DNA from 2 places in the Stenotrophomonas sp. 85239_Sma genome. Region 1 is predicted to be linked to the other one. Evidence: riboswitches for the same ligand, from Rfam matches in the RefSeq annotation. Region 1 holds a riboswitch; the other holds the start of a gene.
The links. A riboswitch is a leader RNA that binds a small molecule or an ion and turns the genes downstream of it on or off. The one in region 1 is predicted to bind glycine.
Positions count from the first base shown of each region.

Region 2: it holds a riboswitch for glycine, as region 1 does, so the genes downstream of both, ACYKG1_RS19260 (trimeric intracellular cation channel family protein) here and gcvP (aminomethyl-transferring glycine dehydrogenase) in region 1, are expected to answer to the same signal.

Region 1 covers NZ_CM151163.1:3,349,756-3,354,463, forward strand. The annotation lists gene ACYKG1_RS15700 (siderophore-interacting protein) at 68-964, opposite strand; gene ACYKG1_RS15705 (multidrug effflux MFS transporter) at 1,106-2,332, opposite strand; glycine riboswitch at 2,632-2,734, shown strand; gene gcvP (aminomethyl-transferring glycine dehydrogenase) at 2,797-4,708, shown strand, end outside.
Region 2 covers NZ_CM151163.1:4,144,721-4,149,428, forward strand. The annotation lists gene ACYKG1_RS19245 (hypothetical protein) at 54-509, opposite strand; gene ACYKG1_RS19250 (nuclear transport factor 2 family protein) at 513-944, opposite strand; gene ACYKG1_RS19255 (GIY-YIG nuclease family protein) at 1,017-1,292, opposite strand; glycine riboswitch at 1,333-1,422, shown strand; glycine riboswitch at 1,436-1,539, shown strand; gene ACYKG1_RS19260 (trimeric intracellular cation channel family protein) at 1,625-2,242, shown strand; gene ACYKG1_RS19265 (3-deoxy-7-phosphoheptulonate synthase) at 2,436-3,509, opposite strand; gene ACYKG1_RS19270 (hypothetical protein) at 3,805-4,062, opposite strand; gene ACYKG1_RS19275 (DNA alkylation repair protein) at 4,229-4,708, opposite strand, start outside.

The DNA.
Region 1 (4,708 bases):
GTGCGGTACCGCTGCGAGGGGGGCGCAAGGATAGCGCACCCCGCCCGCAGCGCCGCTTCACGCCACCTCAGTCCAGCACTTTGCCGTGCCGCCAGTAGCCCATGAAGGTGATCGCACGATGGTCCAGCCCGCAGTCGCGGACCAGATGGCGACGGATCGCCATCACGGCCCCGGCCTCGCCTGCCACCCAGGCGTACAGCGGCCCGGCCACGCGGGTATCGGCCTGCTCCCAGAGGATCTGCGTATCGACGTCGATCTCCTCCAGCGCATCGCCGGCAGCCACACCCGAGGCCGCGGCCAACCTTGCCTGGACTGCATGCAGCAAGGGCTGCCCGAACGCCGCCTGCCCGCGCGGCAACCAGACCAGCTCGGCCGTGGCCGGCGCCTTCAGGGGAACCGCATCACCGGCCTGCGCCACTTCCAGCAGGGCCAGCGTACGCGGCGGATCCACCATGGCCGCCAGTTCCTCGAGAATGCCGGCCACGGCCGGCAGCGCGGTCTCGTCAGCCACCAGCAGCACCTGGCCAACGCCGGCCGGCGGCTTCCATTCCCAGCCCTCGCTGCTGTCGGCGCAGTCGGCATCCGGGGCCAGCAGCACCACACGGTCGCCCGGCCGTGCATGCATGGCCCAGCGCGAGGCGGGGCCGGTCACGCCGTGGATGACGAAATCGACGTCGACCTCGCCCTGCTCTGCACGCAACTGGCGGATGGTGTAGGTGCGCATCGGTGGGCGCTGGTCGTCCGGCAGGGCCCGATAGCGCGGGTACCAGTCCTCGCCGCTGGGGACCTGCGGCACCTCCTGGCCGGGCAAGGGGAAGAACACCTTGATGCGCTGGTCCGGGCCTTCGGTCTTCATCCGCGCCACGTCGGCACCGGTGAACACCATGCGGTCCAGGGAAGGGGAAAGAACGCGGCGCTCCTTCAGCGCCACCTCGAACAGGCGGTAGGTCTGCTGCGCAGCCATGGGGGTACCTCATGCAACGACAGTGGATCGGCTGGCTGTCGTGCACCCGTGCACCGGCTGGCTGGAGTACCCAGCCTAGTCCGGTGGTTTCCCGTCGCAAGTGCTGCGGGCGTCACGGCCCGCCCTACCCCTGCACGCTGCTCAGTGACCTGTGCTGGCCGCCTGCGCCGTGTGTTCGCGCTGGTGTTCCCAGTACCAGAACACGAAGCCGGCGCCGAAGAACGCCGCCTGGCCCAGCGCCAGGTGCAGCGGGCTGGCGCTGAGCAGCGGTGACACCACGCCGGCCACCACGGTGCTGATCATCAGCTGCACGAAGGCCTGCAGCGACGAGGCCAGGCCGCGCTGGTGCGGGTACATGTCCAGCACCGCCAGCGCCAGGATCGGGAAGATTAATGCCATGCCCATGCCGCCCAGGAAGATCGGCAGCACCGCCCACGGCAGCACGAACTGCGGCGCCAGCGCCACGTAGCCGACGTTCAGCAGCACCGACAGCGCGCACAGGCCGAAACCGATGGCGACCTGGCGGGTGGGCGTGGTGTGCCCGGCCATGCGCCCGGACAGGAACGAGCCGGTGGTCATGCCGCCGATGGTGGGGATGAACAGCCAGGCGAAGCCGCCCTCGCCCAGATGCAGGTGCTGCATCACGAACACCGGCGCCGAGGCGATGTACAGGAAGATGCCGCCGAAACCGATGCTGCCGGCCAGCGCCAGGCGCAGGAAGCGCGGGTTGAAACCGATGCGCACGTAATCACGCATCAGCACGCGCGGCGACAACGGCACCCGGGCCTCGACCGGGTGGGTTTCCGGCAGGTAGCGTGCGGTGGCTGCCAGCAGGACCAGTGCGAACACCACCAGGAACCAGAAGATCAGCGGCCAGCCAGCACCGCTGAGCAGGATCCAGCCGCCGATGATCGGCGCGATGGCCGGGGCGATGCCGAACAGCATCGACACCTGGCTCATCAGCCGCTGCGCGTCATGGCCGTGGTACAGGTCGCGGATCACCGCCCGGCCGACGATCATGCCGACGCCTGCAGACAGGCCCTGCAGCGCGCGGAACGCCAGCAGCGTGGTCAGGTCGGTGGACAGCGCACAGCCGACCGAGGCGCCGACGAAAATCACCAGGCCACCGAGGATCACCCGCTTGCGTCCCCAGGCGTCAGACAGCGGGCCATGCGCCAGGCTCATCAGGCCGTAGAACAGCAGGTACACGCTGATGGTCTGCTGCACCGCCACCTCGTCCACCGCCAGGCGCTGGGCCAGCTGCGGGAACGCCGGGAAGATGGTGTCTATCGAGAACGGGCCGAACATGGCCAGGCCGGCGAGCAGCAGGGCCATGCGGCGGGTGGAAGGAGCAACAGCGGCGGTCATGGGGAAGGCGTCCGGCAGGGCCATGCGCAGCACGCACGGCGGGCGCCGATCCCCTTCTGCAGGGACGGCGCCAGATCAATTCGGGTATCCGCCCATCATAGGTGGGGATTGCGCCTGATGCCATGCAGCGGTGCACAAAACGCACGGCCGGGCCATCGGCCATTCAGGCGCAACGGCCGGGCCCGGAGGCGGCTGGCGCGCCCGCAACGGGCTATAATCGGCGGGCAACACGGTGGGAGAAGCGGAACACCGCTGCCGAAGGCGCAACGCCCGTAATCGCTCAGGCCCGATACCACCCGTAACACAACTCTGGAGAGACCGGTTCGATCCGGCGCCGAAGGGGCACGAAGCTGCGGTCCGCCGCGCTTTTAAACTCTCAGGCAAAAGGACAGAGGGGCGCCCCGCAGACCGCCGACCGGCGGCTTGTGCCCGTGCGTGTGCCCTTTCCTGACGGATCCTTCGCCATGTCCCAGAACACCCCTTCCCTGCGTGAGCTCGAGCATCATTCCGCGTTCGTCGAGCGCCACATCGGCCCCAACGATGCCGAGATCGCGCAGATGCTCGACGTCGTCGGCCACGCGTCGCTGGATGCGATGACCGATGCCATCGTACCGGCCAAGATCAAGTCGCCGGCGCCGCTGGCACTGCCGGAGTCGATGACCGAAGTGCAGGCGCTGGCGAAGATCCGTGCGATCGCCGACAAGAACACCGTGCTGCGCAGTTTCATCGGCCAGGGCTACTACGGTACCCACACGCCGAACGTGATCCTGCGCAACATCCTGGAAAACCCGGCCTGGTACACCGCCTACACCCCGTACCAGGCGGAAATCTCGCAGGGCCGCATGGAAGCGCTGATCAACTTCCAGACCCTGTGCGCCGACCTCACCGGCATGGAAATCGCCAACGCCTCGCTGCTGGACGAAGCCACCGCCGCCGCTGAAGCGATGACCCTGGCCAAGCGTTCGGCCAAGTCGAAGTCGGACACCTTCTTCGTGCACGACGCCGTGCACCCGCAGACGCTGGAACTGCTGCGTACCCGCGCAGAACCCATGGGCATCGTGCTGCGCGTCGGCACCCCGGCCGAAGCACTGGAAGCGGAAGCCTTCGGCCTGCTGCTGCAGTACCCGGATACCTTCGGCCAGGTCGGCGATTACAAGGCGCTGGTCGACGCCGTGCACGCACGCGGCGGCCTGGTGGCCGTGGCCACCGACCTGCTGGCCCTGACCCTGCTGGCCGCCCCGGGCGAATGGGGCGCGGACATCGTGGTCGGCAACAGCCAGCGTTTCGGCGTGCCGTTCGGCTTCGGTGGTCCGCACGCGGCCTTCATGGCCTGCCGCGATGCCTACAAGCGCTCGATGCCGGGCCGCCTGATCGGCGTCTCGGTCGATGCCCAGGGCAACCCGGCCTACCGCCTGACCCTGCAGACCCGCGAGCAGCACATCCGCCGCGAGAAGGCCACCTCCAACATCTGTACCGCGCAGGTGCTGCTGGCAGTGATGGCCTCGATGTATGCCGTCTACCACGGCCCGGACGGCCTGACCCGCATCGCCCGCCGCACCCATCGCCTGGCCTCGATCCTGGCCGCCGCGCTGCGCAACGCCGGCGTGCAGGTCGGTGGTGACTTCTTCGACACCCTGCACGTCACCGGCGTGCATGCCGATGAAATCCACGCCAAGGCCCGCGCCGCCGGTTACAACCTGCGCGCGATCGACAGCGACTCGGTCGGCATCAGCCTGGACGAGACTGCCACCCGCGCCGACGTGGTCGCGCTGGCTGCCGTGTTCGGTGCCCAGGCCGACGTCGACGCGCTGGATGCCAGCACCGCCGACGCACTGCCGGCCGGCCTGCTGCGCCAGTCCGCGTTCCTGACCCATCCGGTGTTCAACACCCACCACAGCGAGCACGAACTGCTGCGCTACCTGCGTTCGCTGGCCGACAAGGACCTGGCGATGGACCGCACGATGATCCCGCTGGGCTCGTGCACCATGAAGCTCAACGCCACCGCCGAGATGATCCCGGTGACCTGGCCGGAGTTCTCGCAGATCCACCCGCTGGTGCCGGCCGACCAGGCGCTGGGCTACAAGGAACTGATCGACACGCTGGAAGCGATGCTGGTGGAATGCACCGGCTACGACGCGGTCAGCCTGCAGCCGAACTCCGGCGCGCAGGGCGAGTACGCCGGCCTGCTGGCGATCCGCGCCTACCACCGCTCGCGCGGCGAAGACCACCGCGACATCTGCCTGATCCCGGACTCGGCGCACGGCACCAACCCGGCCTCGGCGCAGATGTGCGGCATGAAGGTGGTGGTGACCAAGACCGATGCCAACGGCAACGTCGACGTGGAAGACATCCGCCTCAACGCCGAAAAATACAGCG
Region 2 (4,708 bases), 790 kb from region 1:
GTGGATGCATGTCTGTGCAGGCCGCATGGAGCTCAGCCACGCATGGCGTGGCTCTACTGCCTCATCGGACCACCCGGCACCCGCCGTCTCGACCATGCCCGGCAGAAATCTTCCTTCCTCGCGGTGTCGGCAATCTGTGCGGTACTCCAATGCCGGGTGATCCAGATCGTCAACGCGGTGCTGCTCAGATGCCAGCGCAGCATGCCGTGCCGAGGCTGCCGCCACAGGTGGCGTCGGGCAATCCAGTAAGCCTCGCGCTCCACTTCAGGCACCTTCTTCTGCCTCGCGTTCGTATCGAACAGCTGCGCGGCGAAGCGCCAGGGATTCATCGTCTGGTATCCCGCCCGCGGTTCACTACTGCATGCGGCCACACCACTGGGCGTGCGGTCGGCAGGGTTCGGTCGACCTTCCACCAGCGCCAGTCCAAGCAGGTACAGCAGGCCAGGCAGCAGTGCGATGCCGGTGACCAGCACGACGACGGAGATCCATGCCTTGCCCGCAGCACGCATCGCTCACGGCGCCTTCGGTTTCGGGTACCACAACGCGTTGACGATGACCCAGCGCTGGTCGAAGCGCCCCATGTGGAAGTAGTCGACGAACCACGGGGTTTCCAGCCGTACCGAGGCCGCGTTGCCGGTCACGTCCAGCACCGTGCAGCGGCGGTCCCATTGATCCTTCGACGTCTTCAGCGCGCCCTGCTTCGTCAACGAGACCAGCTCTTCCTTCGACATGCGGCGCAGGCCCAGGCGTTCGTCGGGTGTATCGCCGAGCACCGCGCGCTTGGCCAGGTCCGGGTGCAGGGAACGGGCGACACGCTTCGGGTCGGCCTCCAGCTGGCCATCGACGTAGTCGTGGCAGGTGGCTTCGATGGCCGCGAGGGTGACCGGGTCGGCGGCAGGGCTGGTTGCTGCGGAGAGAGCGAACAGCAGGGCGATCGTGGACATCCGGGTCTCCAGCTCTGGGCGCGGGGCGATCATCGCATGGGCCGGGCAGGCCCATCCACGCATGGCGTAGATCTACAGAAGCGTCTCGGCAGGTGCCTGCAGCCAGGCCAGCTTGCGTTCGCGCGGCTGCTGCTTGAGCTGCCATTCGGCGCGTGAGGCGGCGGCCCGGTCCGGGTACTCGCGCACGGCCAGTACCCGCAGCGGCGGCCGGGCCCGGGTGTAGCGCGCGCCCTTGCCGGCCTGGTGGGCGGCGAAACGCGCGTCCACGTCGGTGCTGATGCCGGCGTAATAGCTGCCATCGCGGCATTCGAGCAGGTACAGGAACCACGGGCGGAGGGACGGGGCCATGGCCGGATTATGCCGTGCTGCACTGCAGCGGATATACTGGCGCCCGAATGCAGGAGAGAGGCGCCGCGCTGGCGCCCGCCGAAGGCGCAGGCTCCCATGATCGCTCAGGCCGGTGGGCTGGAATCCCACCAACCATGCATTCGACTCGCCGAGCTGGAGAGAGGTCACCGGGCACGCCCGGGACGATCCGCCGAAGGGGCACGCGGCCTACGCCGCTGAACTCTCAGGCAAAAGGACAGCGGGAGCGGCACCGGTCATCGTCATCCCGTCATTGCGCAGGCAGTGGCGATAGTGGCGCATGGCCGGCCCCACCGCGCCCGGAGCCTGTCCCCATGCTGTTGTCCATCATCTACCTGATCGCCATTTCCGCCGAAGCCATGACCGGCGCACTGTCCGCCGGCCGCCGCCGCATGGACCTGTTCGGCGTGGTCATGATCGCCTGCGTCACTGCCCTCGGTGGCGGCTCGCTGCGCGACATCCTGCTTGGCCATTACCCGCTGGGCTGGGTGAAGCATCCCGAGTACCTGGGCTTCACCGTATGCGCGGCGCTGATCGCCACCTGGGTCGCACGCTGGATGCACCACTTCCGCCGCACCTTCCTGGTACTCGACGGGCTGGGCCTGATCGCGTTCACCCTGATCGGCTGCTCGATTGCGCGCGAAGCTGGCCATGCCATGCCCATCGTGCTGATTGCCGGCATGCTGACCGGCGCGTTCGGCGGCGTGCTGCGCGACATCCTCTGCAACGAGGTGCCGCTGATCTTCCAGAAAGAGCTGTACGCGATCATCGCGCTGCTGACCGGTGCGGCCTATCTGTTGCTGCTGCACTGGGGAGTGGCCGATGCCACCGCGATCCTGTGCTGCCTGGGCGGCGGCTTCGCATTGCGCCTGCTGGCGATCCACTACCGCTGGGAAATGCCGAAGTTCGTGTACCACGACGAAGTGCATTGAGGTTCGCGTTCCCCGAGCACGGGGTTCGACGGCGTGGATCTGCTGCACCACCCCGGCGATGTACCTGGCGCTGTCGCTGGTGCGCAGCGCCAGGCGCATCGCCGGTGCAGATGGGCCGGTCTCCAACTCCGGCCGGCCCTGATCGCGGCCGCACCCCCGCAGGCGCTGGCCGCCATCCACACACGTGCCGCACTCAGGCGGCTTCGGACACCTTTACGTCGCGACGGGCGCGCACCGCCGCAGCCAGTCGCTCCAGCACCGTCACAGTGGTGTCCCAGTCGATGCAGCCATCGGTGATGCTCTGCCCGTAGACCAGCGGCTGTCCTTCCACCAGTTCCTGGCGGCCACCGACCAGATGGCTCTCGATCATCACGCCAACGATGCGCTGTTCGCCGTCTTCCAGCTGAACGGCAATGTCGTCGATCACCTTCGGCTGGTTCTCCGGGTTTTTCAGGCTGTTGGCGTGGCTGGCGTCGATCATCAGGCGCGTGGGCAGCTTGGCCTTGGCCAGCGCCTGGCAGGCGTCGGCAACGCTGCCTGCGTCGTAGTTCGGCTGCTTGCCGCCACGCAGGATTACATGGCAATCCGGATTGCCGGTGGTCGATACGATGGCGGTGCCACCCTGCTTGGTGACCGACAGGAAGTGGTGCGGATTGGACGCCGCCCCCACCGCGTCAGCGGCGATCTTCACGTTGCCATCGGTGCCGTTCTTGAAGCCGACCGGGCATGACAGCCCCGAAGCCAGTTCGCGATGCACCTGGCTTTCGGTGGTGCGTGCACCGATCGCGCCCCACGCCACCAGGTCGGCGATGTACTGCGGCGAGATCACATCGAGGAATTCGACACCGGCCGGCAGGCCGAGCTTGTTGATGTCGCGCAGCAGGCCACGGGCAATGCGCAGGCCCTTGTCGATCCTGAAGCTGCCGTCCAGGTCCGGATCGTTGATCAGGCCCTTCCAGCCCACCGTGGTGCGCGGCTTCTCGAAGTACACGCGCATGACGATTTCCAGTTCGCCGGCCAGCGCGTCACGTAGCGGCTTCAGGCGCTGGGCATACTCGATGGCGGCCTTCGGGTCGTGGATCGAGCACGGGCCCACCACCACCGCCAGGCGGTCGTCACGGCCATGCAGGATCTGGTGCAGGGCCGCGCGCGAGGCGCTGACGGTGTCGGAGGCTTCATCGTCACAGGGCAGCATCGCCAGCAGCTGGGCAGGCGGTGTCAGCGGTTCGATGGTGCGGATACGCAGGTCGTCGGTGTGCGGGGGCATTGCGGGAGATCTCCGGAACGTTGGGGGTCCCCAGCGTGGCGGCATGAAAAAAGCCGCCAGGTTCGCTGGCGGCTTTCGGGAATGCGTCTGAAGCTTTCTTCAGGGTGAGCGCAGTCCTTCCTCCGCCAGTGGCTTCGGAAAGTAATACCAGTAAAAGCGGGTGGCGGCTGCGTTCATGGGTTGTATTGATAACACAGCTTTTGCGCAGTGCAAAATGTTTCATCCGCAACTGGGGACACGGTTCAGTGAGGTGCGCTCCAACGCTGCCTACCCGGCAGCAGCCAGCCAATGTTGCTCATCTGCCATGCACTTCCACGTCCAGCAGGAGCCCTTCGTGGATGTCGGCCCAGCGCTCCAGCACGCGATCCAGCTCCTGCCTGGCCTCATCCAGCTGCTCGGGGTTGAGCAGGGAACGGGCGGTGTAGAGGTCGGAGACCAACCGCCGCAGGGCCGCTTCCGGGATGGCGACCGATGGCCCTTCCAGCCCCGGCAACTGCAATGCCGGGCTGTCGCCAAGCGGGCCGAACAGCGTGACCTGGAGCGTGCTCTGCATGATCAACTTCCCTGCGGATGGACATGGGCAATGCACTGTTTACCGCGTCCGGGTGACAGGCGCATGTGCCGGCCCTGCCGTGAATCCGGCACGGTGGGCGTGCACCGCGCTGCTGCAGCGAAGATTCTTCCTTGAGGATCATGGAATTGCCGGCCAGCGGCCGGCACTACCGCAGCGAGCGCATCGCGCGCTTGCGGATGCAGGCGTTGGCGGTGCTGTCGTGTTCGCGCTGCCAGCGCGCGCAGAGATCGCGCAGCCACTGCGGCTGTGTCTTGCCGGCATCATTGAGCCAGTTGCCGACGGAATCCTGCACATAGCGTTCCGGGTCATCGGCCAGTGCTTCCAGCAGCGCCACGGCCTGTTCCGGATGTTGCTTGAACAGGGCGATGTGCGTGGCCCAGACACCGCGTGGGCGCAGTGCCTCGCAGGCGAAGCGGCGCAGGCTGGGCGATCCTTCCTGCGTCCACGGCTGCAGGTACTCCAGCGCCTGCAGTGGTGCGGCAACAATGTCGGCACGCAGCGCCAGCCACGCCCATTCGCGCACGCCGAAGTGTGGGTCATCGGCCAGCGTGCGCATCTGCTGCAGCTTCTCTGCCAACGTTGCGCGAGCATCGCTGCCGATCAGATAACAGGCCCAGCCGCGCAC